One region of the Amorphus suaedae genome, then DNA from elsewhere that is predicted to be linked to it. Evidence: predicted binding sites of a transcription regulator. Region 1 holds the regulator's gene; each other region holds the start of a gene.

Region 1 (7,721 bases):
GGCAGGAACTGCACCAGCACCCCGCCGGCGCGCCAGCTGTGGCGCGGGCCCTCGCCCTCGCGCCGCTCCAGCACCTCCGCGACGGCAAGGCGCACCGTCGTGGGAATCTGCTCGGACTGGGCGAAATAGGCGTGCGCGACCTCTTCCAGGCTGGCGCCTTCCAGCGGCACCACGCCCTGGTAGCGGCGCATGTGGCCGCCGGGATCGATGGTGAGCGCCAGCTGCCCCTTGCCGACCAGGTCGGTGAAGGCGACCGTGCCGGCCTCCGTCAGCGCGGCGATCGCCTCGCCGTCGAAGCGCGCGTAGGCGCGCACCCGGTCCGGCGAGCGGAAGTCCACGACCAGCAGGCTGACCGGGCCGTCGCTCTGGATCTGGGTGATGAAGCGCCCCTCGAACTTGAGCGCGCTGCCGAGCAGCACCGTCAGCACCATCGCCTCGCCGAGCAGGCGGGCGACCGGCTCCGGATAGCCGTGGCGCGACAGCACGCCATCGACCACCGGGCCGAGATGGGCCACGCGCCCGCGCACATCGAGCGCGTTCACTGCAAAAGGCAGCACGAGATCGTCGGGGGGCAGCCTCAACGGGTCTGCGCCACCGCTCGTCATTCCGCCGCCAACGTCTCCGCCAAACACCATGCCAGAATTCCTTTCTGCGCATGTAGGCGGTTTTCGGCCTCGTCAAAGACCACCGACTGCGGACCGTCGATCACGCTTTCCGTGACCTCCTCGCCGCGGTGGGCCGGCAGGCAGTGCATGAAGATGGCGTTCGGGTTGGCCGCCGCCATCAGCCGGTCATTGACCTGGTAGGGCTTCAGCAGGTTGTGGCGGCGCTCGCGCTCGCGGTCGCCCATCGACATCCAGGTGTCGGTGACGACGCAGTCGACCCCGTCGACGGCCTCGAACGGATCGTCGGTCCACACCACCTTGGCGCCGGCGGCGCGCGCCCGCTCGATGCTGCCGTCGGTGGGCGCCAGCTGCTTCGGCGTGGCGATGCGCAGCTCGAACGCGAACCGCTCGGCGGCGTGCAGCCACGAGGCCAGCACGTTGTTGGCGTCGCCCGTCCAGGCGACGCTCTTGCCGGCGATCGGCCCCAGGTGCTCCTCGAAGGTCAGCACGTCGGCCATGATCTGGCACGGGTGCGAGACCTTGGTGAGCCCGTTGATGATCGGCACGGTGGCGAACTCGGCGAACTCGATGAGCGCGTCGTGGTCGAGGATGCGGATCATCACCGCGTCGACGTAGCGCGACAGCACGCGCGCCGTGTCGGCGATCGTCTCGCCGCGGCCGAGCTGCATTTCCGCACCGGTCAGCATGATCGTCTCGCCGCCGAGCTCGCGCATCGCCACGTCGAACGAGACGCGGGTGCGGGTCGACGGACGCTCGAACACCATCGCCAGGACGCGGCCGGCCAGCGGCCCGTGGCCGCGGCGAGCGCCGTCGCGGGTGCCCTTCATGGCGCGGCTGTTGTCGATGATGCCCCGGAGCACCTCCTTCGACAGGACGTCGAGATCGAGAAAGTGCCGTGTGTTGCCGTTCGTCGTCATGCCGTTCCCCCGGCCTTCGTCAGTTCGCTCGCCTCGAGCGCCGTGGCGGCGTCGTCGAGACGGTTGATGGCTTCGTCGATCTCCGCCGCGGTGACCACCAGCGGCGGCAGCAGTCGGACGACGTTGTCGCCCGCCCCGATGGTGAGAAGCCCCGCCTTGCGCGCCGCCGCCACCACGTCCGGAGACGGCACCCGGCATTTCAGGCCCAGCATCAGGCCCTCGCCGCGCACGCCCTCGAAGACGCGCGGATGGCCGTCGACCACCGCCGCAAGCTTCTGCTTCAGGATCAGGCCCTGCTCGGACACCCGCTCCAGGAAGCCCGGCGCCAGCACCACGTCGAGCACCGCGTTGCCGACCGCGCAGGCGAGCGCGTTGCCGCCATAGGTCGAGCCGTGGGTACCCGCCACCATGGCGTCGCCCACTTCCGCCGTCGCCAGGCACGCGCCCAGCGGGAAGCCGCCGCCGATGCCCTTGGCGATCGCCATCACGTCCGGGGTGATCCCCGACCATTCGTAGGCGAACAGCTTGCCGGTGCGGCCGACGCCGGTCTGCACCTCGTCGAGGACGAGCAGCGTCCCGGTCTCGTCGCAGAGCTCGCGCAGCTTGCGCATGAACTCGTTGGCGAACGGGCGGATGCCGCCCTCGCCCTGCACCGGCTCGATCATCACCGCCGCCGTGTCGGGGCCGATGGCCGCCTTCACCGCCTCGAAGTCGCCGAACGGCACCTGGTCGAAGCCCTCCAGCGGCGGGCCGAAGCCCTCCAGGTACTTCGCCGAGCCGCCGGCCGCGATGGCGGCCAGCGTGCGCCCGTGGAAGGCGCCCTCGAAGGTGACGATGCGGTAGCGGTTCGGCGCGCCGTTGGCGTAGTGGTAGCGCCGCGCCGTCTTGATGGCCGCCTCGGTCGCCTCCGTGCCGGAGTTGGTCACGAACACCCGGTCGGCGAAGGTCGCCGCGCACAGCCGCTCGGCGAACCGCTCCTGCTCGGGAATGCGGAACACGTTGGAGGTGTGCCAGACCTTGCCGGCCATGTTGGTCAGGGTCTCGACCAGGTGGGGATGGGCGTGACCGAGCGCGGTCACGGCGATGCCCGAGCCGAAATCGAGATATCGTCGGCCGTCGGACCCGTTAAGCCAGGCACCCTCGCCGCTCTCGAACGAGAGATCAGCGCGCGCATAGGTCTTGTAAAGGGCCGACGTTGTCATTGGTTCTCTCAAGTTTAGGAGCCGGGGCCGGATTGTTGGCACCCGAAAAACAAATCGTGCCGCCAAGAGGCGGCACGATGGAAAGCTTTCTATATTCGAGGAACGCCGCCCGCTGTCAATGTCCGGCGGCTTTCCGGCAGGCTTGCTGCGACCTTGCGGCACCGGGAATTCCGCTGGGGAAAACCGACGCGCCGCGCGCCGCCTGGATCAGGTGAATCTTGTCATCGATTCGCGTGATGTTGTAGTATCCAAATCGTTAAGGCACGACATATCGTGCACGGCCCCACCCTGAACCGCATCGGCGCATACACGCGGCGTTGTCCGCGAGGCCGAAGGATTCTGCGAGCCACAGACGGAGGTCCCGAGATGGCCGACGACACACCGATGTCCTGGACTGAAGAACGCGTATCGCTCCTCGAGAAGCTTTGGGCCGAGGGGTTGAGCGCGAGTCAGATCGCCGGGCAGCTCGGCGGCATCACCCGCAACGCGGTGATCGGCAAGATTCATCGGCTCGGGCTGTCCGGTCGCGCCAAGGCGCCGGGCGCCTCGCGTCCGCGCAAGCCGCGTCCGGCCTCCAAGCCCACCAGCGGCCGCGTCGGCGGCGGTGGCGGTGGCGGCGCCACGGTCAGCGGCGGCGGTGGCGGCGCGGCGATCTCCCGCCAGACCCGTCTCGTCGGCAACACCGCGCTGAAGATCGTCGCGCAGGCCGAGATGGAAACCCAGCTCGCGCCGACCGCCGCGATGTCGGCCGAGGTGGTGCCGTTCGGCGACCGGAAGACGCTGATGGAGCTCAACGAGCACACCTGCCGCTGGCCGATGGGCGACCCGGGCAGCGACGACTTCGCCTTCTGCGGCCGCGAGTCCACCCCCGGCCAGCCCTACTGCAATGCCCATTCGCGGATCGCCTACCAGCCGGCGCCGGATCGCCGGAAGTCGCGCTCGGGCGGCGGCAGCGGCAGCCGCTGATCGCGGCCTGCCCCGGTCGGCCCGGCCGACCCGCCCCTTCGAACCCTCCCGGATCCCGGCGCCCCGCGCCGGGATTTTTCGTTTCACGCACCGGCCTCCGGTCAGGCAGGCCGCCGAGCCGGCTATTTCTCCAGGACGGCGAACTGGTCGTTGAAGGCGTAGCCGGCGCCGCGCACCGTGCGGATCGGGTCGAGCGCCTTGCCGCGGTTGATCGCCTTGCGCAGCCGGCCGACGTGCACGTCCACCGTGCGCTCGTCGACGTAGACGTCGTGGCCCCAGACGCCGTCGAGCAGCTGCTCGCGGGAGAACACCCGGCCCGGCGACTGCATCAGGAATTCCAGCAGCCGGAACTCGGTCGGGCCGAGGTGGATCTCCCGGCCGGACCGGCGCACCCGATGGGTGGTGCGGTCGAGCTCGATGTCGCCGGCCGTCAGCATGCCGGAGACGACCTCCGGCTTGGTCCGCCGCAGGATCGCCCGGATCCGCGCCATCAGCTCCGGCACCGAGAACGGCTTGACCATGTAGTCGTCGGCGCCGGTCGACAGGCCGCGGATGCGTTCCGTCTCCTCGCCGCGCGCCGTCAGCATGATCACCGGCAGCTTCTCGGTCTGCGCCCGGTTGCGCAGCCGCCGGCACAGCTCGATGCCCGACAGGCCCGGCAGCATCCAGTCCAGGATGAGCAGGTCCGGAACGCTCTCGCGCAACCGGATCTCGGCCTCGTCGCCGCGCGCGCACGCGTCGACGGTGTAGCCTTCCGCCTCCAGGTTGTAGCGCAGCAGCAGCGTCAGCGATTCCTCGTCCTCGACAATCAAGACCTTCGGCATCAGCGCGCGCCCCCGTTCGTGTTCAATCGTCTGCGCTGTAATTGACCGGGATATAGCTTGATTCATCATGCTTTGGCCGGTCTTCCTGCAGCTGCTGCCCGGTGATCATGAAGTGGATGTTCTCGGCGATGTTGGTCGCGTGATCGCCGATCCGCTCGATGTTCTTCGCGCAGAACAGAAGGTGGGTGCAGAAGGTGATGTTGCGCGGATCCTCCATCATGTAGGTGAGGAGTTCGCGGAACAGCGAGGTGTACATGGAGTCGATTTCGTCGTCCCGGTTGCGCACCGCGTGGGCGGCTTCCAGGTCCTGGCCGGTGTAGGCGTCGATCACCGCCTTCAGCTGCTCCAGGGTGATCTCGGAGATGTGCTCCACCCCGAAGATCAGCCGCTTGGTGTGGAACTGGCCCTGCAGCGCGATCACCCGCTTGGCGATGTTCTTGGCGAGGTCGCCGACCCGTTCCAGGTCGCTCGACACCCTGAGCGCCGCGATGATCTCGCGCAGGTCCTTGGCCACCGGCTGGCGCCGCGCGATGACGCTGATCGCGCGCTCCTCGATCTGCCGCTGCATCTCGTCGAGCCGGTGGTCCTGGAGGATGACCCCCTGGGCCCGCGCGATGTCGATCTTCGCCAGCGCGGTCACCGCCTCGGACACGAGCCGTTCGGAGAGGCCGCCCATCTCGGCGATGCGCCCCACGAGGTCGCGCAGCTCCTCGTCGTAGGCTCCGGTGATGTGTTCGCTTGGCATGCGGTTTTCTTCTTTGGTTGGTCAGGTCCGTGCGGTCAGCCGAACCGGCCCGTGATGTAGTCCTGGGTCCGCTTTTCCTTGGGGCTGGTGAACACGAGGTTCGTCGGCCCTTCCTCGACCAGCAGGCCGAGATGGAAGAAGGCGGTGCGCTGGGACACGCGGGCGGCCTGCTGCATCGAATGGGTCACGATGACGATCGTGTAGTTCTCGCGCAACTCGTCGATCAGCTCCTCCACCTTGGCGGTGGCGATCGGGTCGAGGGCCGAGCACGGCTCGTCCATCAGGATGACTTCCGGGTTCACCGCGACGGCGCGGGCGATGCACAGGCGCTGCTGCTGGCCGCCGGACAGGCCGGTGCCGGGCTCCTGCAGCCGGTCCTTCACCTCGTTCCACAGTCCCGCCCGCTGCAGGCTCTGCTCGACCACCTCGTCGAGCTCCGCCTTGGAGCGCGCCAGCCCGTGGATCTTCGGGCCGTAGGCGATGTTTTCCCAGATCGACTTGGGGAACGGGTTCGGCTTCTGGAACACCATGCCGACCTTGGCGCGCAGCAGCACCACGTCGAGCGAGTGATCGTTGAGGTCGTCGCCGTCCATCACCAGGCTGCCCTTCACGCGGCAGCTGTCGATGGTGTCGTTCATCCGGTTGAAGCAGCGCAGGAACGTCGACTTGCCGCAGCCCGACGGACCGATGAAGGCGGTCACGGCGCGCTCCGGGATGTCGATGGAGACGTCGAACAGGGCCTGCTTGGCGCCGTAGAAGACGCTCACGGCATCCGCGTCGATCTTCACCGGGCGCGGCGCCGGATCGGGCGTGCGCACCGTCTCGTAGGTGGGGGCCGCCTGGGCAGCAGCTGCGGTCATGGGTAGTCTCCCTTTCCGGAAAGAGGCAGGTGTCCGTCGGTGGACGTCGGCCCCTCGGATTACCAGCGACGCTCGAACCTGTGCCGCAGAAAGATCGCGATGGCGTTCAGGCAGATCATCAGCGCAAGAAGCACGATGATCGCGGCAGAAGTGCGGGATTCGAAGAAGTTCCGCATCTCGTTGCCTTGCCACAGATAGATCTGCACCGGCAACGCGCTCGACTGATCCAGCGGCGTCGACGGCACCGAGGCCACGAAGGCGTTCATGCCGATCAGCAGCAGCGGCGCGGTCTCGCCGAGTGCCTGGGCGATCGAGATGATCGCGCCGGTGAGCATGCCCGGCACCGCCACCGGCAGCGTGTGGTGGAACATCGCCTGCATCGGCGAGGCCCCGACCCCCAGCGCCGCCTGGCGGATCGACGGCGGCACCGCGCGCAGCGAGGCGCGGGCGGCGATGATCACGGTGGGCAGTGACATCAGCGACAGCACGAGGCCGCCGACCAGCGGCGCCGACAACGGCAGCCCCAGGTAGTTGATGAAGATCGACGCGCCGAGCAGGCCGAACACGATGGACGGCACCGCCGCGAGGTTGTTGATGTTCACCTCGACGAGGTCGGTCAGCCGGTTGGTCGGCGCGAACTCTTCCAGGTAGACGGCGGCGCAGACGCCCACCGGGACCGCCAGGAACATGACGATCAGCATCATCATGAACGAGCCGACGAAGGCGCCGGCGAGACCGGCGGTGGCCGGCGACGAGCGCGAGTCGGTGTTGGTGAACAGCCCCGTCGCGAAGTCCATGGTGATGACGCCGCGGTCGTAGAGCGCGTCGGCCCACTGCTGCTGGTTGGCGCTCAGCTGCTGGGACGACTGCGGCAGGTCGCGGTCGATGTTGCCCTTCAGCCAGACGTCGACGTTGGCGCTGGCCGTCAGCGAGACCTCGCGACGCTGGCCGATCAGCGACGGGTCGTTCATCACCAGGTCGCGCAGCCGCACCCGCTCGCCGGAGGCGACCATGCCGAGCGCGCTGCGCGGATCCTCGGCGGCGGCCGGGATGAGCTCGGCGAACGCGTTCTGGACGATCTTGTTCCAGTTCACGAAGGCGAGCTTGCGCTGCCAGGACTGCAGCTCTTCGATGAACTCGGCCGGCGACTGGTCGGCCGTCTGCACCGGCTTCTCCGGCACCTTGATGATCTCGGGATCGAAGTAGACCTCGAGATGGACGGTCGCCTGCCAGAAGGCCGGCAGCCCCTTGTAGAGGATGCTGCCGAACAGGATGCCGACGAACGCGATGCCCAGGAGCAGCGCCGTCAGGCCGATCGCCCGGAAACGGACTTCCGCGCGCTTGCGGCGGCCAAGCGACCTGGCGACGATCTTGCCGATCGCCTCATGGGACCTGGCGGAGGAGGCGGTGTCGATCGAGGACATGGATCACTCGTATTGTTCGCGATAGCGGCGGACGATGTGAAGCGCGACGACGTTCAGCCCCAGCGTGATGACGAACAGGGTCAGACCGAGCGCGAAGGCGACCAGGGACTGCGGGCTGGCGAAGTCGACGTCGCCGGTGAGCTGGTTGACGATGGTC
Region 2 (7,721 bases), on a different contig from region 1:
CGCAGGGCGTTCCGCGAGGCAACCTCCGGCCGGTGCGGCTCCGCCCATCTGGGGCTGCCGTTCGACGTGCAGAAGGACCCGGTGAACGAAGCCGACGTCTGGGCCGATCCGCGCTACGGCCATTTCCCGGCGACGCGGTCCGGTCCCGATCCCGAAGAGGTGGAGACCGCCGTTCGCCTGATCAGCGAGGCCAAGCGGCCGGTGTTCATCTGCGGCGGCGGGGTCGTCATCTCCGGCGCCGAGGCCGCCCTCGCGGCGCTCGCCGAGGCGTTCGACGCGCCGGTGGCCACCACGATTTCCGGCCAGGGCTCCATCGCCGACGACCACCCGCTGGCAGTCGGCGTCGTCGGCTCCAACGGCGGCACTCCGGAGACCCGCGCGTGCGTCGAGGCGGCCGACCTGGTCGTGTTCGTCTCCTGCCGGGCAGGCTCGGTCACCACCGAGCGGTGGCGCTTCCCGCCGGTGGGCACGAAGATCGTCCATATTGATGCCGACGCGGCCGCCATCGGCGCCAACTACCCGACCGAAGCCGTGCTGGTCGGCGACGCGAAGCTTGCGCTCGAGGCGATGCTGAACGCGCTTCCGGAGCGCGCCGCCGACCCGGAACGCGCCCGTGCGGTGCGGGCCCGGCTTGCCGACGCCCGGGCGCGCAAGGCCGAGCGGTTCATGCAGCTCGCCCGCAGCGACGAGAGCCCGATCCGGCCGGAGCGGCTGATCGCCAGCCTCTATGCCAACACTGATCCGGACACGATCATCGTGGCCGATCCGGGTACGCCCTGCCCGTACTTCTCGGCCTATTATGACATCCGGCAGACCGGGCGCACCTTCATCTCCAACCGGGCCCACGGCGCGCTTGGCTATGCGCTCGCGGCATCGATGGGCGCCGCGATCGGGCGGCCCGGCGTCAAGACGATTGCGGTCAGCGGCGACGGATCGTTCGCCATGGGCTGCGGCGAACTGGAAACGGCGGTGCGCCTCAACCTGCCGATCACCTTCATCACCATCTCCAACTCCGTCTTCGGCTGGATCAAGGCCGGCCAGAAGACCGGCTTCAACGAGCGCTACTTCTCGGTCGATTTCTCCCGCACCGACCATGCGGCGGTGGCCGCCGGCTTCGGCCTGAAGACGTTCCGCGTCACCGATCCCGCCGACCTCGACGCGACGCTGAAGGCGGCGATCGCCCACGACGGGCCGACGCTGGTCGACGTCATCTGCCAGCCGCTGCAGGAAGCGGCCGCCCCGGTGAGCGAATGGGTGGCGTGATGGCACGTCCGGATATCGGCGCAGAGCAGCAGTTGCCCAACGATCCGGGCGCGGTCTTTCTCGATCACATCGGGCATTTCGTGGCGGACCATGACGCGGCGGCGGAAGCCCTGGTGTCGCTCGGCTTCGCGCCCACGCCCTGGACCGTGCAGACCAACCCCGACCCCGATGGCGGGCCTGCCCGGCTCACCGGGACCGGCAACCGCTGCGTGATGTTCCGCCAGGGCTACCTGGAGGTTCTCGCCAAGACCGCCGACACGCCGCTGGCGCGGGAGTTCGACCGGGCGGTGGCGCGCTATCGCGGCGTTCACCTGATCGCCTTCGGCACGGCCGACGCGGCGGCCGAACGGGCCCGGCTTGCCGAGGCGGGCTTCGCGGTGCAGCCGATGGTCGATCTGCGCCGCAAGGTGGAGGACGGCAGCGGCGCCGAGGTGGAGCTGGCCTTCTCCGTCGCGCGGGTGGTGGCCGGAGAGATGGAGGAGGGGCGGATCCAGTTCCTTACCCACCGCACCGAGCAGGCCATGTGGCAGCCGCAGATGCTGGACCATCCGAACGGCGCGGAAAGCCTCACCGACCAGATCCTGGTGGTGGCCGACCTGGAACAGGCCACCGAACGGTGGGAGCGCTTCCTGGCGCGCCCGTCGACGCCGGTGGCGTGCGGCCGCACCTTCCGGCTGGAGCGGGGACGGATCACGCTGTGCTCGGTCGCTCACGCGTCGATGGCCGCGCCCGGAGACTGCCCCGCGCCGCCGGCAATGGTCGCCTACGGCGTCGGCGTCGCCGATCTGGCGCCGTTGCAGGCCTGCCTCGACCGGGCCGGGATCGTGCCGCTGGACACGGCGCCCGGACGGGTGACGGTCGCCATGCCCGAGGCGCTCGGTGTCGGCGTCATCCATTTCCTGACGGCCGAGGCCGACCCGCCATGGCTGCGCGGCGCATGAGGACGCGCGCCACCTTTGCCGGGAGCGCGCGCTCGTGAGCTCTTCCGCGATCCCGTTTCCGGAGCATCCCTTCTGGACGTTCTCGCTCTCCGTCTACGGGGCCGAGGGCGTCGCGCCGGCCTGCCTGGAGCTGCAGGACCGGCGCGGGATCGACGTCAATCTGCTGCTCTTCTGCCTGTGGTCCGCGGTCGAGCGGGAGATCGCCTATGACGGGGAGGGGTTCGGCGCGATCGTGGCGGCGGCGGGCGACTGGCAGCGGACGGTGATCGAGCCGATGCGGGCGGCCCGCCGGCGGCTCAAGGCCGGTTCGCCGCACCTGCCCGACGACACCACGGCCGCGCTGCGGCGCGAGGTGCTGGCCGCTGAAATCGCCTGCGAGCACGGTGAGCAGATCATCATCGCGGCGGCGGCCGACGCCCTGCCGGCGGCACCCCGCACGGCAGGGCCGGCGGAAGCCGTGGTGGCCAACATTCTGGCCTATTGCGGGGCGGCCGGCCTGCGGCTGGAGCGGTCAGACGCGCCGGCGCTCGCGACCGTGCTGGGGGCGCGGCTCCCCGATCCGGTGGCCCGCACCGTCGTGACCGAGATCCTGGAGCGGTCCCCGGGTTGATCCCGCCGAGGGGTGCGCGGGGAGCCGGGTGATCCGGGGGAAAGCAGCCCGCCACGACCGAGCCCGATTGACCGCCGCCGGATGCTCCATGGTAGTGTTGCACCGCAACCGGGCGGCCCCTGACGGCGCCCGAACGACCTGCCTCAGCGGAGAGCGTCCATGCCGATCGTCAATCGCTTCGCCGACCTCCTGCCCGACATCACGGGCTGGCGCCGCGATTTCCATCAGCACCCCGAGATCCTTTACGACGTGCACCGTACCGCGGCGCGGGTGGCGGAGCTGCTGACGCAGTTCGGGGTCGACGAGGTCGCAACGGGGATCGGCCAGACCGGAGTGGTCGGCGTCATCCGGGGACGGACCGACACCGCCGGCCGCGTCATCGGCCTGCGCGCCGACATGGACGCGCTGCCCATCCACGAGACCACCAGCAAGCCCTACGCCTCGACGGTGCCCGGCAAGATGCATGCGTGCGGCCACGACGGCCACACGGCGATGCTCCTGGGCGCGGCCCACTATCTGGCCGAGACCCGCAATTTCGACGGCACGGTGGTGGTGATCTTCCAGCCGGCCGAAGAGGGCGGTGCCGGCGGCAAGGCGATGATCGACGACGGCATGATGGACCGCTTCGGCATCCAGCAGGTCTACGGCATGCACAACTATCCCGGCCTGCCGGTGGGCGAGTTCGCGATCCGGCCGGGCGCGTTCATGGCGTCGGCCGACCTCATCGACATCACCGTCGAAGGGCGCGGCGGACACGCGGCGTGGCCCCACACCACCGTGGATCCGGTGCTCGTCGGCGCGCACATCGTGACCGCCGTCCAGTCGATCGCCGCGCGCTCCGTCGATCCGCTCGAAGCGGTCGTCGTGTCCATCACCCAGTTTCACGCCGGCGACACGGACAACGTCATCCCCGCCACGGCGCATCTCGCCGGCACGGTGCGCACCCTCAACCCGCAGGTCCGGGATTTCGTCGAGGGGCGGCTGAGCGAGCTGGTCGAGGCAACCGCCGCCGCCTTCGGGGCGAAGGCGACGCTCACCTACGAGCGCAACTATCCGGTGGTGGTGAACGATGCCGCCGAGGCCGAGTTCGCGAGCCGCATCGCGGCCGACATCGCCGGGGCGGACCGGGTCGACACCAACGCCGTCCCGATGATGGGCGCGGAGGATTTCTCGTTCATGCTGGAGGAGCGGCCGGGCGCGTTCATCTTCATGGGCAACGGCGACAGCGCCAAGCTCCACAACCCGGACTACGACTTCAACGACGAGGCGATCCCCTACGGATGCTCCTACTGGGTCCGTCTCGTCGAAACCGCGATGGCGGCCTGATCGCCGCGACCGCGCGCGGCGGCTTTTGCCGCGCGGGCACCGGCGCGGTGCCGGTTCAGGACCCGACGAGGCGCAGGTCGCGTTTCTTCTCGAACACCCGGAGAACCTTCTCCAGGTCGTGGCCGCGCTTGAGAACGGCGCCGCCGGCATTGACCACGGCGTAGGCGCCCTGCTTGCGGGCAAGCGCCGGCGTCTTGGTCACCCTGTAAAGCGGAACCTCGGCGGTGCGCCGGAAGATCGAGAAGGTGGCCTGGTCGCGATGGTGGTCGATGGCGTAGTCGCGCCACTCCCCTTCGGCGACCTTGCGGCCATAGAACCGGAGAATGAGGCTCAGCTCGGTGCGGTGGAAGGTTGTGAGCCGCAGGGCGGGGTTGGACGGCCTGGAGCCGCCGAACTGGATCACGCTGGCCGGGGATCGACTTTCTTCCGTCTCGCTCATCATGCCTCCTGCCGTCATGCACCTGACATGATCGGTGCAAAGGCGCCGGGCATCAAGGGGCGGTTTCGCCGCGTCGCGGAGCGGTCGGCGCGCTGCCCAGGCCATTTTTTCCGGCGCTGGAAATTCGGCGCGGGCCGGGCACACGGCGGGCGTCGAATGACCGCCGTTCAGACAAATTTCAGCCCTTTCAACGCCATCGGGAACCTGCATCGTACTTTGGCGTTATCCGGTTGATCCGGCCGCGCTCGGCTTTGGTAATCGTCAGCCCCCCAGCCCCCCGAAGCTGACGACGCGGCCGGATCGCCTACCTCCGAGCTAACGCATTAGGGTCGACCGAAAGGTCGGCCCTTTTTCTTTGCGCCCCCCAAACCCAGCTAAGTGTCCGGGCCTGCCAGCCCTTGCGAACTGTCCGGCGGTTCGGCAAGAGAGCGCAGGCTGCCCGCCGGCACAGGCCGGTCGCGGCATCCGGAAATCGACGCAACAAGAGACGGTGAAAACGGCCATGACCGGCGAACAGGACACGTCGCCCGCATCCGAAACCCGCGCATTCGAAGCAGACGTTTCGCGGCTTCTGCACATGATGGTGCACTCGGTCTATTCCAAGAAGGACGTCTTCCTTCGGGAACTGATCTCGAACGCCGCCGATGCCTGCGAAAAGCTGCGCTACCGCTCGCTCACCGATGCCGACCTGCTCGGGGGCGACGCCACGCTGAAGGTGCTCGTCGAGACCGACAAGGAGGCGGGGCGCCTCGTCATCTCCGACAACGGCATCGGCATGACGCGCGACGAGCTGGTGGAGAATCTCGGCACCATCGCGCGCTCCGGCACCCGCGCATTTCTCGAGGCGGCCGCCGGCAGCGGCGACGGCTCGGGCCTGATCGGCCAGTTCGGCGTCGGCTTCTATTCGGCCTTCATGGTGGCGAGCGAGGTGGTCGTCACCAGCCGCGCCGTTGGCGCCGGGGAGGCCTGGACCTGGCGCTCCGACGGATCGGGCTCGTTCACCGTCGAGCTGGCCGGGGACGACGCGCCGGCGCGCGGCACGCGCATCACCATGATCCTCAACGACGACTCCAAGGAATTCGCCGAGGCGGCCACGGTCGAGCGGACCATCCGGCACTACTCCGCCCACGTGCCCGTCCCGGTGTTCGTGAAGGCGGATCCGGCGGCCGACGAGAAGGAGGTGGTCGACGGCACCGCGCTCTGGGTGAAGCCCAAGAGCGAGATCTCGGCCGAGGAGTACAAGGAATTCTACCACTTCGCGTCCGGCAACTGGGACGCGCCTGCCTTCACGATCCACTACCGGGCCGAAGGCCGCCAGGAGTACACCGTGCTCCTCTTCGTGCCGGAGACGCAGCCGTTCGATCTCTTCGATCCGGACCGGCGCGGGCGGGTGCGGCTCTACGTGCGCCGGGTGTTCATCACCGACGATGCCGACGTGCTGCCGTCGTGGCTGCGCTTCGTCCGCGGCGTGATCGACAGCCAGGATCTCCCGCTCAACCTGTCGCGCGAGATGCTGCAGACGAACCCGCTGCTGGCGGCGATCCGCAAGGCGGTGACCAACCGCGTACTCTCCGAGCTGGAGAAGGCGGCGGGCGGCGACGCTGAGGCCTATGCGAAATTCTGGTCGACCTTCGGGGCGGTGCTCAAGGAGGGAATCTACGAGGACCCCGAGCGGCGCGACGCGCTCTTCAAGCTCTCCCGGTTCCACACCACCACCGATCCCGAAGGATGGCGTTCGCTCAGCGACTACGTCGGCGCCATGAAGGAAAACCAGACGGCGATCTACTACGCGATCGGCGAAAATCCGTCCGCTCTCGCCGACGCCCCGCATCTGGAAGGCTTCCGGGCGCGCGGCATCGAGGTCCTGCTCCTGACCGATCCGGTGGATTCGTTCTGGGTCCAGGCGGCGGTCGGCTTCGACGGCAAGCCGTTCCAGTCGGTCACCCAGGGCAAGGCCGATCTCGACGCGATCCCGCTCGCCGGCGAGGACGAGACCAAGGATGACGAGGATGCGGCGGCGCGGGCCGGCGACCTCGCCACCCTGTCGACGCTCTTCAAGAAGGCGCTCGGGGACCGGGTGAGCGACGTGCGCACGTCCGATCGTCTGGCGACGAGCCCGGCGTGCCTGGTGGCGCCGGAAGTCGGCCCGGACCGGCAGTTCGAACGGCTGATGGCGCGCCAGCGCGGCGGGGCTGGCGGGCGCATGCCGCCGGTGCTCGAACTCAACCCGCGCCACGCGCTGGTCAAGGCGCTGTCGGAGCAGGCGAGCTCGGGCGCGAACGCCACCCGTCTGGAAGAGGCGGCGTTCATGCTTCTCGCCAGCGCGGAGATCCTCGACGGCGAGGCGCCCAGCGATCCGTCGGCCTTCAACAGGCGTCTGCTGGCCATGATGGAGCTGGCTTTCGGCGCCGGTCCGGCGGGCCAGGGAGGCGAACCCCAGGCCGACGGCGGCTCGGACGGTTAAAGGCGGATTAACCTTGTTCGTTTAGACGTCGGTCCTGGCACAAACCGAGACCGATAATGACCGGACAGCACCGTTCAGAGTTTCCGGCGCACATTGCCGACTCTCCCTTCCAGCGCCTCGCCGCGCTCATCGCCGGCGAGACGCCTGGCGAGACGCCGATCGATCTCGCGGTCGGCAACCCGCGCCATCCGATTCCGCCGTTCGTGGCCGACACGATCGCCGCGAACGTGAGCGGCTATGGCGATTATCCCGCGATCCGCGGCACGGAGGCGTTCCGCGCCGCGGTGGCCGGCTGGCTCGACGGGCGCTTCACGCTGTCGGGGCTGATCGATCCCGAGACCGGCGTCCTGCCTCTCAACGGCAGCCGTGAGGGCCTCTATTTCGCGACCATCGGCGCCGACGCCTATCTCAAGAAGCCCGGCGACCGGCCCGTCGTCCTCGTCCCCAATCCGGGTTATCCGGCCTATTCGGTCGGCGCGTTTGCCGTGGGCGCGGAGATCGTCGCGTACGACGCGGCGACGCCCCACGGCGTGATGCCCGACTGGGATGCGCTCGGCGCAGAACTTCTCGACCGGGCGATTGCCGTTTTCGTGGCCTCGCCGTCCAATCCGCAGGGCGCGCTCGCCTCCAGCTCCGACTGGGTCGAGTTGCTCGTCCTCGCCGACCGGCACGACTTCA
Region 3 (7,721 bases), on a different contig from region 1:
ATGATCAGGAGGCTCGCGACCGCGGCAAGGACCGGACGGCGGATCGACAGATCGGAGAGCGACATCAGCCCCGATGCCCCTCCGTGCGCATGTCCGCGGCGCTGGGCCGGCCGGCCGGTTCGTCGGCCCCGTTCAGCACGTTCACCTTGCGGCCGTCGCGCAGCGACTGGATGCCGCGCGTGGCGATCACGTCGCCCTCTGCGACGCCCTCGGTGATCTCGACCATTCCCTTGCGGCGCTGGCCGGTTTCCACCTTGCGCTGGCGCGCCGTGTCGCCCTCGACGACGAACAGGTAGGTCGTCGGCCCCTGCACCAGCAGCGCTTCCTCCGGCACGACGACGGCCTGGCGCGACGAGAGGTTGAGGTCGAGGCGCATGAACATGCCGACCGGCAGGGTGCGGTCCTGGTTCGGCAGGCGGGCCCGCACCCGGAACGAGCGCGAGGTCTGGTCGATGCGGCTGTCGATCGCCTCCACCTGGCCGGTGAAGCGGCGGTCAGGGAAGGCGGCGCTGGTCGCCTCGATCGCCTGGCCGGCGGTGATCTGGCCATAGACGGTCTCGGGCAGGCGGAATTCGATCTCGACCTCGCTCAGGTCGTCGAGCGTGGTCAGCACGGTGTCGGTGTCGACGCGGGCGCCGAGATCGATCGAGGTGATGCCGAGCACGCCGTCGAACGGGGCACGGATGGTGCGGTCGGCGAAGCGGCGCTCGGCGCGGGCAAGCGCCGCCTGCGCCACCGCGTTGCCCGAGCGCAGCTGCTCCAGGCTCGCCTGGCTGATGGTGTTGGAGCGGATGAGGGTCTGGGCGCGCTCCAGCGCGCGCTGCTTCTCCTCGACGGCGGACTTCACCTCCTCGAGGGTCGCGATCTCCATCTCGTCGTCGAGGCGGGCGATCACCGCCCCCGCCTTGATCTCCTTGCCGGGGGTGATGTCGATTTCGGTGATGCGGCCCTCGGCGGACGGCACGATGTCGACGGACTGGAGGGCGCGGGTGGTGCCCACGGCTTCCACGTTGCGGTCGAGGGTGACGAGCTTTGCCCGCTCGACCTCCACCGACACCGGCTGCGACCCGCGCTGGGAACCGGCATCGGCCGTCTCTGCCGGCGGTTCAAGATAGGTCTGGTAAAGGATGTATCCGCCGTAGCCGAGGCCGGCGAGACCGATCACGATAAGAAGTTGCCGAAAAAGTCCCATCCGCCTCCGCCAGTCGCACTACAGACATCCTCGTTCCGCTGTGACACCAGGCGCGGGGCGAACACGTCATGCACGGTAGATCTCGAACAAATACCATACGTGCGGGCGCACTCCTCAGACCATTTATTGTGCGCACTCACTTTTGAAGCCGGCTGTCCGGGCTGCGGTCCGCTCCACCTGCCGCGATGAAGCGGGCTCCGCCGTCCTCGGAAACGCGTCAGCGCGCCGTCGAGCGGAACTGGTCGAGCAGCTGATAGGTGGTCGGGTTGTCGGGGCAGAGGCCACCGCCGCACTCCAGCACCGTCGAGACGCCGTTGGCGAGCACCATCAGGGCGAACAGACCGACGGCGAAACCGCCGAGCGCGCCGCGGCCGCCGCGACCGTGCCGGCTGTCGCTGAACTGGCTTTCCAGCAGCAGCATGATACCCGAGCCGGCCACCACCACCGCGAACAGGACGAACGCCCAAGTGTAGTAGTGCAGGCCGAGGAACGGGTCGCCGTAGGCGCCGGTGCCCGGCACGACGTGCAGGGCGATCTGGCGAAGCGCGACCGCCGCGCCGACGGCGGCGCCCAGCAGCATCAGGCCGTAGTGGGACGGACGCGGCGCGCACAGCACGTTGAGCGCCAGGCCGGCGCCGACGATGACGAAGCCGACCCGCTGGAGAAGGCAGAGCGGGCAGGGCAGCTCGCCGTAGACGAGCTGCCCGACGAAGGCCACCAGCAGCACGACGGAAATGGCGATGAGCCCGAGGGCGTTCAGGGGACGGGCGAGGGATCCGAGCATGGTGCCGCCCTACAGATCGATGTTGAGGGCGTCGGTCGCGTGGAAGCGGAACAGGACCAGCGTCAGCACGATGGTCGCGATCACCGTCCACACCGCCGGCAGGCGGGCGTTCATCCACGCCAGGATGCAGGCCAGCAGAATCCCGAAAAAGGGCAGCGCCATCATGGGATATTCCTCCCCCCGTCCTATATTGGGTCCAGCCTGGAACCCATCGCACCGTTCGTGCGTGATGACCTAAGCACCGCTTCCAGGCAGCCGCAACCAAAGGACTTCACATGGAAATGGACGACCTCGAAGCCCGCTCGGGCCTGCCGGATGCATTGCGGGTGCTGCTGGAGAAATATCCCCGGGATGGCTGGGCGAACGGCACGCCGATGGGCGGGCTCACCCAGTTCTGGCTGGAGCGGCACCTGATGTTCCGGCAGCTCCTGACCCAGCTCGTCGAGGACGGACAGGCGCTCGTCGACGCCGACATGGCGGCCGAGGACTACGGCAAGCGGCTGTCGCGATTCGGCGGCTTCCTGGTGAACCAGCTTCACGAGCACCATCACGTCGAGGACGCCCACTATTTCCCGCTGCTGGCGGCGAAGGAGCCGCGGCTCGCCCCGGGCTTCGAACTGCTGGACCGCGACCATGTCGCCCTCGACGGGCATCTGACGACCTTCACCCAGGAGGCGAACGCGCTCCTTCAGGCGCTGCAGGCCGGCGCCGCCACCGGCGGGGAGGACGGCCGTCTCCTGGCGACGCTCGGCCGGCTGAACGGTTTCCTCGACCGCCACCTGACCGACGAGGAGGAGATCGTCATCCCGGTGCTGCTCGAGTACGGCGAAGGATCGCTCGGCTGACGCACGCCGGCGGAGCGGTCATCGGTTCGGGGCCGGGCAGGCGGGTCGCGACCGGGGAGTTGTTCCGTCGAGATCGACTGAACGTTATAATATTACATCTTCGCCGAACTGGTGTTCGGGCGGGTTCGTCTCGGCTTTTCCGGGTGCGTACGGTGCCGAAGACTTGGCGCTGAAGTATTCGTCATTTCACTGTCATCGAACCTGCGCGCGACTGTCACGAACAGCGTGTACCTGCCGGCCGAGTAGTCCAGTCAGTGACTCGAAGCCCAGGAGCCTCCCATGCACCGTCACGTCCTTCTTTCGACCGTCGCGCTCGGCCTTGTGTCGACCGCAGCCTTCGCGCAGGAGCCGTCCATCGTCCAGAAGGACAGCCAGTGGTACACCGATGCGCAGTCCCGCATCGAGGAGATGGCCTCCCGCCAGGTCAACACCGGCAAGGCCAAGAACGTCATCCTGTTCATCGCCGACGGCAACGGCATCGGCACCAACTACGCCGTGCGCCTCTATGACGGCCAGCAGAAGGGCATGCTCGGCGAGGAGAACGTGCTTCCCTACGAAGCCTTCCCGAACGTCGCGCTGGTGAAGACCTACAACATCAACGCCCAGACGCCCGATTCCGCCCCGACCGCGGGCTCCATGAACACCGGCGTGAAGCAGCGCTTCAACACCATCAACCTGAACGAGAACGCCATCCACGAGGACTGCGCCTCGGAGAAGGGCAACGGCCTGACGACGTTCTCCGAGATCGCCAGCAGCGAAGGCAAGGCCGTGGGCGTGGTGTCGACCGCGCGCATCACCCATGCCACCCCGGCGGCGGTGTACGCCAAGACGGCGAACCGCGACTGGGAAGGCGAGGCGGACGGCGACTGCGCGGACATCGCCACGCAGCTGCTCCAGGCGATGCAGAACGGCACCGTGGACTTCGCCATGGGCGGCGGCCGCGCCTACTTCCTGCCGGGCGACGTGAAGGACGACGAGGGCAAGGGCGGCAAGCGCAAGGACGGCAAGAACCTCGTCCAGGCCGCCAAGGACGCCGGCATCCAGTACGCCTGGAACACCGAGACGGTGAACGGCCTCGACCTCGACGGCAAGACGCCGGTTCTGGCGCTGCTCGAGAGCAGCCACATGAAGTACGAGGTCGACCGGACCGACGCCGACGAGCCGTCGCTGACCGACATGACCAAGGCGGCGATCGAGTACCTGTCCAAGAACGAGGGCGGCTACTACCTGGAAATCGAATCCGGCCGCGTCGACCACGCCAACCATGACGGCAACGTCTTCCGCGCGCTCACCGACGGCGTCGAGTTCGCCAAGGCCGTCGCCGCCGCCGACGAGATGACCAACGACGAGGACACGCTCCTCATCGTCACCGCCGACCACGAGCACGCCATCGCGTTCAACGGCTACTGCGGCCGCGGCTCCGCCATCAACGGCCTGTGCATGGGCGTCGCCCGCGAAGGCATCAAGAACACCGGCGAGCCGGAGCTGGCCGCCGACGGCAAGCCCTACACGGTGGTGGGCTACCTGAACGGCGTCGGTTCGGTGCTGAAGCAGGAAGGCAACGACTACACCGGCTCGCGTCCGGAGCTCACCCAGGACGCAGCGCTGGACAAGGACTACATCCAGCAGGCGCTGATCCCGATGTCGTCGGAGACCCATTCGGGCGAGGACGTCGCGGTGTTCGCCAAGGGCCCGTGGGCGCACCTGTTCGACGGCATGATCGAGCAGAACTACATCTTCCACGTGATGAACTACGCCGCCAACGGTGGCGCGGCCCAGTAAGGCCGACGCCGCTTTCGAGCGGCTGCGACGGATCGGAAAGGCCCGCCTCGGCGGGCCTTTCTCCGTTCTGTCATGTGGATCGGCTATGGGCTGGGTGACTTTCAGATGAGGCGGGACCGATGAACCGGAGACACTTTCTCGCTGGACTTGCGGGCACGCTCGCGCTGCCGCGGATCGCCCGCGCCGCCGACGAGCCGCTGCGCATCCGTGCGCTCTACGACAAGGGGTTCGTGTTCTCCAGCGCCGCCGAGGCGCTGAACGGCGACCGCGTCACCTTCCGCGGCTTCATGGCGCCGCCGCTGAAGGCGGACTCGACCTTCTTCGTGCTCACGGCGCGGCCGATGGCGGTCTGCCCGTTTTGCGAATCCGAGGCCCAGTGGCCCGACGACATCCTCGCCGTCTACGCCAAGCGCGTGGTCGACGTGATCCCGTTCAACGTCGAGATCGTCGCCCGCGGGCGGCTGGAACTCGGCACCTACGAGGATCCGGAGACGGGCTTCGTGAGCCGCGTGCGCATCCTCGACGCCACCTTCGAGCGGGTGTGAGGTGGGGTTACCGCTCGCCATCGACGGGCTGAGGGTCACCGGCGAGGGCGGCCGCGCCATCCTGTCGGTCGACCAGCTGCGGGTCGCCGCGGGCGAGGCGGTGAGCGTCCGCGGACCATCCGGCGCCGGCAAGTCGACGCTGCTCAATGCGCTGGCAGGGCTGATGCCGGCGGCGGCCGGCGCGATCCGCTGGGGCGAGACCGACATCGCCGCGCTGTCGGATGGCGGGCGCTCGGCCTTCCGGCGCGACGCCATCGGCATGGTGTTCCAGGACTATCTGCTGTTTGAGGAACTGACGCCGCGCGCCAACGCGGCGCTCGCCGGCGCCTACGCGCCGCGCGGCCGGCGGGCCGACATCGACGCCCGCGCCGGCGCGGTGCTGGAGCGGCTGGGGATCGGCGCGCGGGGTAGGCGCGACGTGTCGAGCTTCTCCGGCGGCGAACGCCAGCGGGTGGCCGTCGCCCGGGCGCTTGCCACCGACCCGTCTATCATCCTGGCCGACGAGCCGACCGCGAGCCTCGACCGCGCCTCCGCCGACGCCCTCATCGACGATCTGGTGCGGCTGGCGCGCGACGGCGGCAAGACGCTGATCGCCGTCAGCCACGACCCGGCGCTGCACGCCCGCATGGACCGGGTCGTCGACGTGGTCGACGGGCGGCTGCTGGAAGGCGCGAACGATGCCTGACGCGCTCCTAGACCTGTGGGCGGGCCTGCCTGCCGACCTCCAGGACGCGCTCCTGCTCGTCGCGCTGCTGCTGCCGGCGCTTCTCGTCGGAGTGGGCGTCGTCGCCGGCTACCGGCCGTTCGCGCTGGTCCGGGCGCTGCTCTGGCGCTTCCGCTGGACCAATCTCCTGTTCGTGGCGCTGATCGCCGTGTCGATCGGCATCGGCGTCGGGCTGATCGCCCAGGAGCGCGGCCTGCGCCAGGGCACGGCGCGGGCGGCGGAGAAGTTCGATCTGATCGTCGCGGCGCCCGGCAGCGAACTGACCATGCTGTTCGCCGCCGTCTACCTGCAGCCGAGCGACGTGCCGCTGCTCTCCGGCGCCATCTACGACGAGATCGCCACCCACGAGCACGTGAGCCTGGCAGCACCGATCGCCTACGGCGACAGCTTCGAGAGCTCGCCGGTGATCGGCACCACGGCCGATTTCGTCACCCATCTGTCCGGCGATCTCGCCGGCGGGCGGCTGTTCGCGGCCCGCCAGGAGGCGGTGATCGGATCGCGCGTGCCGCTGGAGATCGGCGCCACCTTCGAGGCGGCGCACGGCGTCGGCGCGGCGGCCGAGCACGGCTCCCACGCCGGCTACGCCTACACCGTCGTTGGCCGCATGCAGCCGTCCGGCAGCCCGTGGGACCGCGCCATCCTGGTGCCCGTCGAGGCGGTCTGGGACGTGCACGGCCTGCCGCTCGGCCATGCGCGGGAACGCAGCGACCAGATCGGTCCGCCGTTCGATCCGGAGGAGTTCCCCGGCACCCCCGCCGTGCTGGTGCGCGCCGACGAGCTCTGGGCGAACTACGCGCTGCGCTCCGACTTCACCCGCGACGACACCATGGCCTTCTTTCCCGGCGCGGTGCTGGCGCGGCTCCACGGGCTGATGGGCGACGTGCGCGAGATCATGTCGGTGATGGCGATCGTCACCCAGGTGCTGGTCACCGCCGGCGTGCTCGCCGGGCTGGTCATCCTGACGCGGCTGTTCGCACGGCGGCTGGCGCTGCTGCGGGCATTGGGCGCGCCCCGCCGATTCGTGTTCGCGGTGGTCTGGACCTACGCCGCCTGCCTGATCGGCACCGGCGCGCTGGCGGGGCTGGCGCTCGGCGTGGCCGCCACCTCGGTCATCTCGCGGATCGTCACCGAGCGCACCGACATCCTGGTGCGCGCCGGCCTCGGCTGGCCGGAATTCCACCTGATCGCCGGCTTCGTCAGCCTCACGGTCCTGCTGGCGCTGACGCCCGCCTTCATCGCCTCGACCCGCCCGGTGGTCGCCGACCTCCGGGCCTGAGACCCCGTCAAGGAGCCCAGCCATGCTTCGCGCCATCGCCCGCGCCTGCCTCGTCCTCGTCGCCGCCACGTCGGTGGCGGTCGCCTCCGGGGACCATGACGAGGACCATCACGTCAGCGACCTCGGCGGCGTGCGCGCCGTCCATGCCTGGACGCGCGCCACCGACGGCGACACGGCGCTGGTGTTCGTGGAGATCGAGAACGGCTCGGACGCGACCGCGGTGCTCCAGGGTGCCGAGAGCGAGGCGGCAGGCTCGGTGGAGCTGGTGGGCTTCCGGATGAAGGACGGGCAGCCGACCTACGTCGTCCTGCCGCGGATGCCGATCGCCGCCGGCCGCGAGCTGGTGCTGGAGCCGGAAGCGCTGGCGCTGCGCCTCACCGGGCTGCGCGCGCCGCTCGCCAAGGGCGAGGAGATCGAGCTCGAGCTCCGGTTCGACATCGGCCACATGGACGTGCACGTCGCCGTCGAGGCCGAAAACGCCACCCGCCACAGCCACGCCGGCCACGCGCACTGACATCGCGCTGCCCGCCGTCCGCCAGGCTGTCGGGCGGATGCTGCCCGCGCGTCCCGGCA
Region 4 (7,721 bases), on a different contig from region 1:
CGCTCGAATGGTTCGCCTCCATGGCGGCCTCGATCGCCGGCGAGAGCGTGCCGCTGGGCACCGACTTCGCCTACACCGTGCGCGAGCCGCTCGGCGTCTGCGTCGGCATCGGCGCGTGGAACTATCCGACCCAGATCGCCTGCTGGAAGGCGGCGCCGGCGCTCGCCTGCGGCAATTCGATGGTGTTCAAGCCGTCCGAGATGACGCCGCTGTGCGCGCTCAAGCTCGCCGAGATCTTCATGGAGGCGGGCGCGCCGGCGGGCCTGTTCAACGTCGTCCAGGGCTTCGGCGAGGTGGGGGCGGCCCTGTCGACCCATCCGCTGACCGCCAAGGTGTCGCTCACCGGCTCGGTGCCGACCGGCGCGCGGGTCTACGCGGCGGCGGCGGCCGGCATGCGCCACGTCACCATGGAGCTTGGCGGCAAGTCGCCGATCCTGATCTTCGACGACGCCGATCTGGAGGATGCGATCGGCGGCGCCATGCTGGGCAACTTCTATTCCACCGGCCAGATCTGCTCCAACGGGACCCGCGTCTTCGTCCAGTCGGGCATCAAGGATCGCTTCATCGAGCGGCTGGTCGAGCGGACACGGTCGATCCGCATTGGCGATCCGCTGGATCCCGAGACCCAGATGGGCCCGCTGGTGTCCGAGGCCCAGCGCGAGAAGGTGCTGGGGTACGTCGAGAAGGGCCGCAGCGAAGGCGCGACGCTCTCCTACGGCGGCGGCGTGCCGTCGGGCGGCGCGTTCGATGCCGGCGCCTACGTGGAGCCGACGGTATTCTCCGACGTCACCGACCAGATGACCATCGCCCGCGAGGAAATCTTCGGGCCGGTGATGTCGGTGCTCACCTTCGAGACCGAGGAGGAGGGCATCGCCCGCGCCAATGGCACCCAGTTCGGGCTGGCCGCCGGCGTGTTCACCAGCGACCTCACACGGGGCCACCGGGTCGCCGGGGCGCTCGATGCCGGCATCTGCTGGATCAACACCTACAACCTGACCCCGGTCGAGGCGCCCTTCGGCGGCGTCAAGAAGTCCGGTCTCGGCCGCGAAAACGGCCGCGCCGCGATGGAATTCTACTCGCAGCTCAAGACCATTCACGTGGGCCTCGGTCCCGTCGAGAGCCCCTACTGAAACGATAAGGAGGCGGTGCCGGGCGATCCGTCCGGCTTTCCGTAGAGAATGATATGAGCGAAGCGGATTTTGTGATCGTCGGGTCCGGCTCGGCCGGTTCGGCCCTGGCCGCACGCCTGTCGGAGGACGGCAAGCACAGCGTGCTCGTGCTGGAATACGGCGGCACCGATGCCGGCCCGTTCATCCAGATGCCGGCGGCGCTTTCCTACCCCATGAACATGAACCGTTACGACTGGGGCTTCGCCTCGGAGCCGGAGCCCGGGCTCGGCGGGCGCCGGCTGGTCACGCCGCGCGGCAAGGTGGTCGGCGGTTCGTCGTCGATCAACGGCATGGTCTACGTGCGCGGCCACGCCCGCGACTTCGACCACTGGGCGGAGAGCGGCGCCACCGGCTGGTCCTATGCCGACGTGCTTCCCTACTACAAGCGCATGGAGCACTGGCACGACGGCGGCCACGGCGGCGATCCCGACTGGCGCGGCCGGTCTGGGCCGATGCATGTCACCCGTGGTTCCCGGAAGAACCCGCTGTTCCACGCCTTCGTGAAGGCCGGCGAGCAGGCCGGTTTCGAACTCACCCCCGACTACAACGGAGAGAAGCAGGAAGGCTTCGGTCCGATGGAGCAGACGGTCTGGAAGGGCCGCCGCTGGTCGACCGCAAACGCCTACCTGAAGCCCGCGCTGAAGCGCTCCAACCTCGACATGGTCCGCTGCCTGGCACGCCGGGTCGTCATCGAGAACGGCCGCGCCGTCGGCGTCGAGATCGAGCGCGGCGGCAAGGTCGAGATCGTCAGGGCGCGGCGCGAGGTGATTCTCGCCGCCTCATCCATCAACACGCCGAAGCTGCTGATGCTGTCGGGCATAGGTCCGGCCGCCCACCTTGCCGAGCACGGCATCGACGTGGTCGCCGACCGGGCCGGCGTCGGCAAGAACCTGCAGGATCACCTGGAGGTCTACGTCCAGCAGGCCTGCACCCAGCCGATCACCCTGTACAAGCACTGGAATCTGTTCGGGAAGGCACTCGCCGGGGCCGAATGGCTGTTCTTCAAGACCGGCCTCGGTGCCTCCAACCAATTCGAGAGCGCCGCCTTCCTGCGGTCGAAGCCCGGCGTCGAGTATCCCGACATCCAGTACCATTTCTTGCCGATCGCGGTGCGCTACGACGGCAAGGCGGCCGCCGAAGGGCACGGCTATCAGGCCCATGTCGGGCCGATGCGCTCGCCGTCGCGCGGCGAGGTCACGCTGAAGAGCGCCGATCCGGCGGACGCGCCGCGCATCTTCTTCAACTACATGTCCACCGAGCAGGACTGGATCGATTTCCGCCACTGCATCCGGCTGACCCGCGAGATCTTCTCCCAGCCCGCCTTCGAGCCCTATCGCGGCAAGGAGATCCAGCCGGGCGCGGACTGCCAGACCGACGAGGAGATCGACGCGTTCATCTGCGAGCACGCGGAGAGCGCCTACCATCCGTGCGGCACCGCCAGGATGGGGAAGGCGAGCGACCCGATGGCCGTCGTCGACCCGGAATGCCGGGTGATCGGCGTCGAGGCGCTGCGGGTGGTCGATTCCTCCATCTTCCCGCGCATCACCAACGGCAACCTCAACGGCCCGTCGATCATGGTCGGTGAGAAGGCCTCGGACATGATCCTCGGCAAGGCGCCGCTCGCCGCCGACAACGCCGAGCCGTGGATCAACCCGCGCTGGGAGACGTCGGACCGGTAGCAGAAGCGGACATGGGAGCCAGTAACTCCATGATTCTGCGGCTATTTCCTGCTCAAAAAGGCATTTCCACCTGATCGGAAAAGGCTCTAGCGCGGCGGCGCGTGCGTCGCCGCGCCAAGGCCTGCCGGCACGCTGTTCAGGTCGCCGTGGCCGGCTGCCCTCGGGCCGGCGCAGTCGCCGGCGGACTTGCAGAGCCAGTCGGCGACCTGCCGGGCGGCGGTGAGGTTGCCTCCTTCGGGATTGATCCCGACGCTATACGTCGCGCCGGCGACCCGCCGGTTCGGCCACGGCTCCACCAGTTGGCCGGCACGCAGCAGTTCCTCCACCAGAAACAGCGGTGCGACCAGCGCGCCGATGCCGGACAGAGCCGCCTCCAGCGCGATGTAGAAGTGCGGGAAGGCGATCGCCTCGGGCGCCGCGCGCGTGCCCGTCGCATGGGCGAACCAGCGGTCCAGTTCGCCGGCGCGCGTCTCGGCCGACACCAGCGGCAGCGCGCCCGGCGTTGACGCACCCGCCAGCCCCGGCGCCATCACCAGCCCCAGTTCCTCAACAAAGATCGGGCGCGGCCCGAACCGCGGCGACAGGGCCCGTCCCCGACGGATCATGACGTCGCAATCGAGCGCGTCCCAGTTTTCCGTCGTGTGGGTCGGCCGCACGCGCACGCGCACGCCCTGCCCCGCCGCCTGGAACGACGGCAGCCGCGGAATCAGCCAGCGCATGGCGAAGGTCGCAGGAGCAACCACGTTCAGCTCGGCCGCACCGTCCTCCGCCGCGATCTCATCAAGGGCGGTGGCGAGGATCCGGCACGCCTCCGCCATCGCTGCGGCCAGCCGTTCGCCAGTGGCATTGGGGATCATGCCGCGACGCTTTTCCGCAAAGAGCGGGCGCCCCATCCACTCTTCCAGAAGCGTGATCTGCTTACTCACCGCCCCGTGAGTCACGGATAGATCATCCGCCGCGCCCGAAACGCTCCCGATCCTGACAACACTTTCCAGCGCCATCATAGATTTCATTGGCGGTAGTCGTCGTTTTGTCATGTGAGTACCCCTCACATATGTCCGACTTTATTTCGTTTGATCGAAATCCTCGGATAAACATAATGGAACTACATTGAATACACGCCCTAAACGCATGATTTTATTATCATACAGCACGCCCATGGCGCTTTGATAACAGGGAGCAAGGATGTCCGTCGCACATCTCCGGCCGATGGCCACCGACGACCGGACGGTCGATGTCAACGGCCGCAGCTACCGCTGGCCGCAGCGGCCGGTGGTCGTGATCTGTTACGACGGATGTGATCCGGACTACGTCGAGGCTGCCCGCCGCGACGGCGTCGTGCCGAACATGGACCGCATGGTGCACGACGGCTTCGCCGGCGAGGCGCTCGCGGCGATGCCGACCTTCACCAATCCGAACAACGTGTCGATCGTCTGCGGCGCCCCGCCGAGCGTCCACGGCATCTCCGGCAATTACTTCCTCGATGTCGCGTCCGGCAACGAGGTGATGATGCTGGACGACGCCGGCATGGTGGCGCCGACGATCCTCTCCGGCTTCTCGCTTGCCGGGGCCGAGGTCGCGGCTGTCACCGCCAAGGACAAGCTCCTCAAGGCCCTGGCGAAGGACATGGACGGGATCGCGTTTTCCGCCGAGAAGGCGCATCTGGCGACGCTGGAACGCAACGGCATCGAGGATGCGACCCGTCTGGTCGGCCGCCCGACCCCAGGCCAGTACCAGCCGGACCTCTCCCTCTTCGTACTGGACGCCGGCGTCCGGCTTCTCGAAGAGCGATCGCCCGACCTCCTCTACCTGTCGCTTTCCGACCTCGTCCAGCACAGCCACGCCCCCGGCACCCCGGATGCCAACGCCTTCATGGCCGAGGTCGACGCGCGGCTCGGCCGGCTGGCGGAACTCGGCGCAACCGTCGGGATCGTCGCCGACCATGGCATGACGGACATGGCGACCGCCGACGGCAGCCCCAACGTCGTCTATCTCGGCGACGCGCTGGACGCGCGCTTCGGCGAAGGCCGCACCCGCGTCATCTGCCCGATCACCGATCCTTTTGTCCGCCACCACGGCGCGCTCGGCGGGTTCGTCCGGGTGCACCTCCTCGACGCCGGCCTCGATGCCGAGGCGGTGCTGGCACACATCGCGGCCATAGAGGGTGTCGACCTGGCGCTTGCCAGAGACGAGGCCTGTGCGCGCTTCGAGCTGCCGGCGGACCGCGAGGCCGACATCGTCGTCATCGGCGCAACTGGCGTGGCGCTCGGCGCCCGGGCGGCCGACCACGATCTGTCACAGCTCGCCGGTACAAGGCTGCGATCCCATGGCGGCCTTTCCGAGCAGCGGGTGCCGTTCATCCTGTCGCGCCCGCTCAACGCCGCCTACCGCTCCCGCGCCCAGGGGGCCCTGCGCAACTTCGATATCTTCGACTTCGCCATCAACGGGACGGATTGAGGCCATGGCCCGCGTCATCGCGATCATGCTGGACGGCCTCAGGCGCGACTTCGTGCGCCCGGAGATCACGCCCAACCTCTGCCGGTTCGCGGCACGGGCAACCGCTTTCGATGCCCACCGGTCGGTGTTCCCGTCGGCCACCCGTGTCGTGTCGGCGGCCTTCGCCACCGGCTGCCATCCGGCCCGCAACGGGCTGCAGGGCAACGCGATGGCTCTGATGGAAAACGGTCGGCTCGTCCTGCACGACGCCGGCAAGCCGGAGTTCCTGCAGCACAAGCGCAGCGTGACCGGCTGTTCGCTCGCCATGCCGACACTGGCCGAACGTGTGGCGCCCCATGGCGGTGCGATCATCTTCAACAATGTCTCGCCGGGGGCAGCCTACGCCCACGACCCCGACGGGCACGGCCACGTCTATCACCGCGCCGGATCCTTCGGGCCCGGCCGCATCCCGGTGCCGGAGCAGGATGCGCTGTCGATCACGCTCGGCATCGACGGCGACCGGGAAATGACCCGCCGCTTCCTCGACGAGGCGGTGGCCGGTGGCGCGGCGTTCGCGCTCCTCTGGCTCTCCGAGCCCGACACCTCGCAGCATGCGCTGCCACTCGGCTCGCCGGAGCATCTGGAACTCATCCGCGAGGTCGACGCGCTTGCCGGCACCGTCATCGACGCGGTCGACGCCCGCATCGCCGCCGGTGAGAACATCCTGCTGTCGGTGGGCTCCGACCACGGCCACCAGACGGTCACCGAGACCATCGACGTCGCCGGATCCCTCGTCGACGCCAAGCTCAAGGCCTCGTTCGCATCCGACGACGTCGTGGTGGCGCCCAACGGGACCGCTGCCCTTATCTACGTGCACCCCGACCATGCGCGACGGAGCGACGCGATCGCCGCGCACCTCGACGCACAGCCGTGGGCTGGCGCTGTGATCCGGGGCGCGGCACTTGCCGACGTCGGTCAGGACCCCGAGGCCGGCCCCACGATCGCGCTGTCCATGGCGGCGAGCGACGCCGCAAACGCATTCGGCGTGCCGGGCGTGAGCGCTGCGGTCATGCCCGGGCCGGGCAAGACCGACCGCACCGGCTGCGGCCAGCATGGCGGTCTCGCAATCCGCGAACAGTCCCCCGTCCTCATGCTGTCCGGCCGCGGATTCACGCCCGGCGCGCGTCGCGACGCGCCGACCTCGGCCGTCGACCTCGCCCCCACCTTTCTCGCCCATCTCGGCCTTCCCCCCGAGGACCTCGACGGGCGTGCCCTGCAAGCCGCTTTCCCCTCCCAGACGCCGGAGATCTGAAACATGAAATCCCCTTCGCTCACCCGTCGCCAGCTGATGCTGGGCGTCGCCACCACCGCGCTGGTCGCAACCCTTCCGATCTCGCTTCATGCACAGGACGTCACCCGTGGCGGCGTGCTGCGCTACGCGACGCTCGGCCTGGACACCTCCGATCCGCACCGCCACACCGGCTCGATCGCCGTGCAGCAGCTTTATGCCGAGGCGCTGACCTCCATCGGGCCGGATGGCCGCGTCGAACCGTTCCTGGCGGAAGGCTTCGAGGTTTCCGACGACGGCATGGCCTACACCTTCACGCTGCGTGAGGAGGTCAAATTCCACAACGGCGACACGCTAACTGCCGACGATGTGGTCGCCAATGTCGAGCGCGTCCGCTCCAACGTGAAGGGCGGCTGGCTCGCCTCCGCCATGAAGCTCGTCGACGGAGTGGAAGCTACTGACGGCCGCACGGTCGTCATCCGGATGACCGAGCCTTACGCGCCGCTGACAAACCTTCTCTCGGAGCTCTGGATCCTGTCGCCGAAGTCGCCGGGCTGGGAAGAGACCATCACCACCCCGATCGGCACCGGTCCGTTCTCGTTCGGCGAATGGCAGCCGCAAGTCCGGCTCTACGCCCCGGCCCACAAGGACTACTGGCGCGGCGGCATGCCCTATCTCGAGGCCGTCGAGGCCAATCTGCGCGAGGACCTGGACAAGTCCGGCGCAATGCGCGCCGGCGAGCTCGACATCGCCAGCGTCGCCCGCGACGAGGCGACCCAGCTTGCCAAGAGCGGCGACATCCGAGTGAGCACGCTGAAGGACTCCACCTGGTACTTCGTGTCCTTCAACAATCGCAAGCCGCGCCCGCCGTTCGACGATCCCCGCGTCCGCGAGGCGATCATGTACGCGGTCGACAAGCAGGCCTTCATGAACTTCCTGGCCGGCGACGACGGCGTGGTCACCAACCAGATGGTCATGCCCGGCCATGTCTACTTCGACCAGGCGCTCCACGACGCCGACAAGCACGCCGCCCCGCATCTCGACAAGGCGAAGGCGATGCTCGCCGAGGTCGGCGTCACGCCGGAAGACGTGACCATCGAGTTCGTGTCCTGGCAGGAGAACTATCCGCAGGTCATCGTGCAGATGGTG

Evidence for each region. Region 1 encodes PhoB, which activates phosphate uptake and scavenging genes when phosphate is short. Its sites were predicted from a motif close to TGTCATNNANCTGTCAT; they were not measured.
Region 2: a site for PhoB is predicted at 4,592-4,608, ahead of AB7M35_RS15750 (DUF2794 domain-containing protein). Genes of this name have one in related genera too.
Region 3: a site for PhoB is predicted at 3,001-3,017, ahead of AB7M35_RS02840 (alkaline phosphatase). Genes of this name have one in related genera too.
Region 4: a site for PhoB is predicted at 3,869-3,885, ahead of phnA (phosphonoacetate hydrolase). Genes of this name have one in related genera too.

Annotation. Positions count from the first base shown of each region.
Region 1 covers NZ_JBRJIT010000003.1:195,888-203,608, forward strand. Annotated here, with positions in the region: gene AB7M35_RS22340 (Hsp33 family molecular chaperone) at 1-635, opposite strand, end outside; gene argF (ornithine carbamoyltransferase) at 602-1,543, opposite strand; gene AB7M35_RS22350 (acetylornithine transaminase) at 1,540-2,745, opposite strand; gene AB7M35_RS22355 (GcrA family cell cycle regulator) at 3,112-3,711, shown strand; gene phoB (phosphate regulon transcriptional regulator PhoB) at 3,834-4,535, opposite strand; gene phoU (phosphate signaling complex protein PhoU) at 4,558-5,280, opposite strand; gene pstB (phosphate ABC transporter ATP-binding protein PstB) at 5,316-6,140, opposite strand; gene pstA (phosphate ABC transporter permease PstA) at 6,200-7,564, opposite strand; gene pstC (phosphate ABC transporter permease subunit PstC) at 7,568-7,721, opposite strand, start outside.
Region 2 covers NZ_JBRJIT010000002.1:432,429-440,149, forward strand. Annotated here, with positions in the region: gene AB7M35_RS15730 (thiamine pyrophosphate-binding protein) at 1-1,263, shown strand, start outside; gene AB7M35_RS15735 (VOC family protein) at 1,263-2,204, shown strand; gene AB7M35_RS15740 (TIGR02444 family protein) at 2,239-2,814, shown strand; gene AB7M35_RS15745 (M20 aminoacylase family protein) at 2,974-4,140, shown strand; gene AB7M35_RS15750 (DUF2794 domain-containing protein) at 4,196-4,579, opposite strand; gene htpG (molecular chaperone HtpG) at 5,082-7,043, shown strand; gene AB7M35_RS15760 (aminotransferase class I/II-fold pyridoxal phosphate-dependent enzyme) at 7,100-7,721, shown strand, end outside.
Region 3 covers NZ_JBRJIT010000001.1:630,195-637,915, reverse strand. Annotated here, with positions in the region: gene AB7M35_RS02865 (efflux RND transporter permease subunit) at 1-65, opposite strand, end outside; gene AB7M35_RS02860 (efflux RND transporter periplasmic adaptor subunit) at 65-1,192, opposite strand; gene AB7M35_RS02855 (disulfide bond formation protein B) at 1,410-1,976, opposite strand; gene AB7M35_RS02850 (DUF5993 family protein) at 1,986-2,138, opposite strand; gene AB7M35_RS02845 (hemerythrin domain-containing protein) at 2,258-2,821, shown strand; gene AB7M35_RS02840 (alkaline phosphatase) at 3,101-4,603, shown strand; gene AB7M35_RS02835 (hypothetical protein) at 4,723-5,148, shown strand; gene AB7M35_RS02830 (ABC transporter ATP-binding protein) at 5,150-5,833, shown strand; gene AB7M35_RS02825 (ABC transporter permease) at 5,826-7,148, shown strand; gene AB7M35_RS02820 (copper chaperone PCu(A)C) at 7,171-7,662, shown strand.
Region 4 covers NZ_JBRJIT010000001.1:2,274,826-2,282,546, forward strand. Annotated here, with positions in the region: gene betB (betaine-aldehyde dehydrogenase) at 1-1,130, shown strand, start outside; gene betA (choline dehydrogenase) at 1,184-2,848, shown strand; gene AB7M35_RS10225 (LysR substrate-binding domain-containing protein) at 2,935-3,849, opposite strand; gene phnA (phosphonoacetate hydrolase) at 4,034-5,305, shown strand; gene AB7M35_RS10235 (alkaline phosphatase family protein) at 5,310-6,596, shown strand; gene AB7M35_RS10240 (ABC transporter substrate-binding protein) at 6,600-7,721, shown strand, end outside.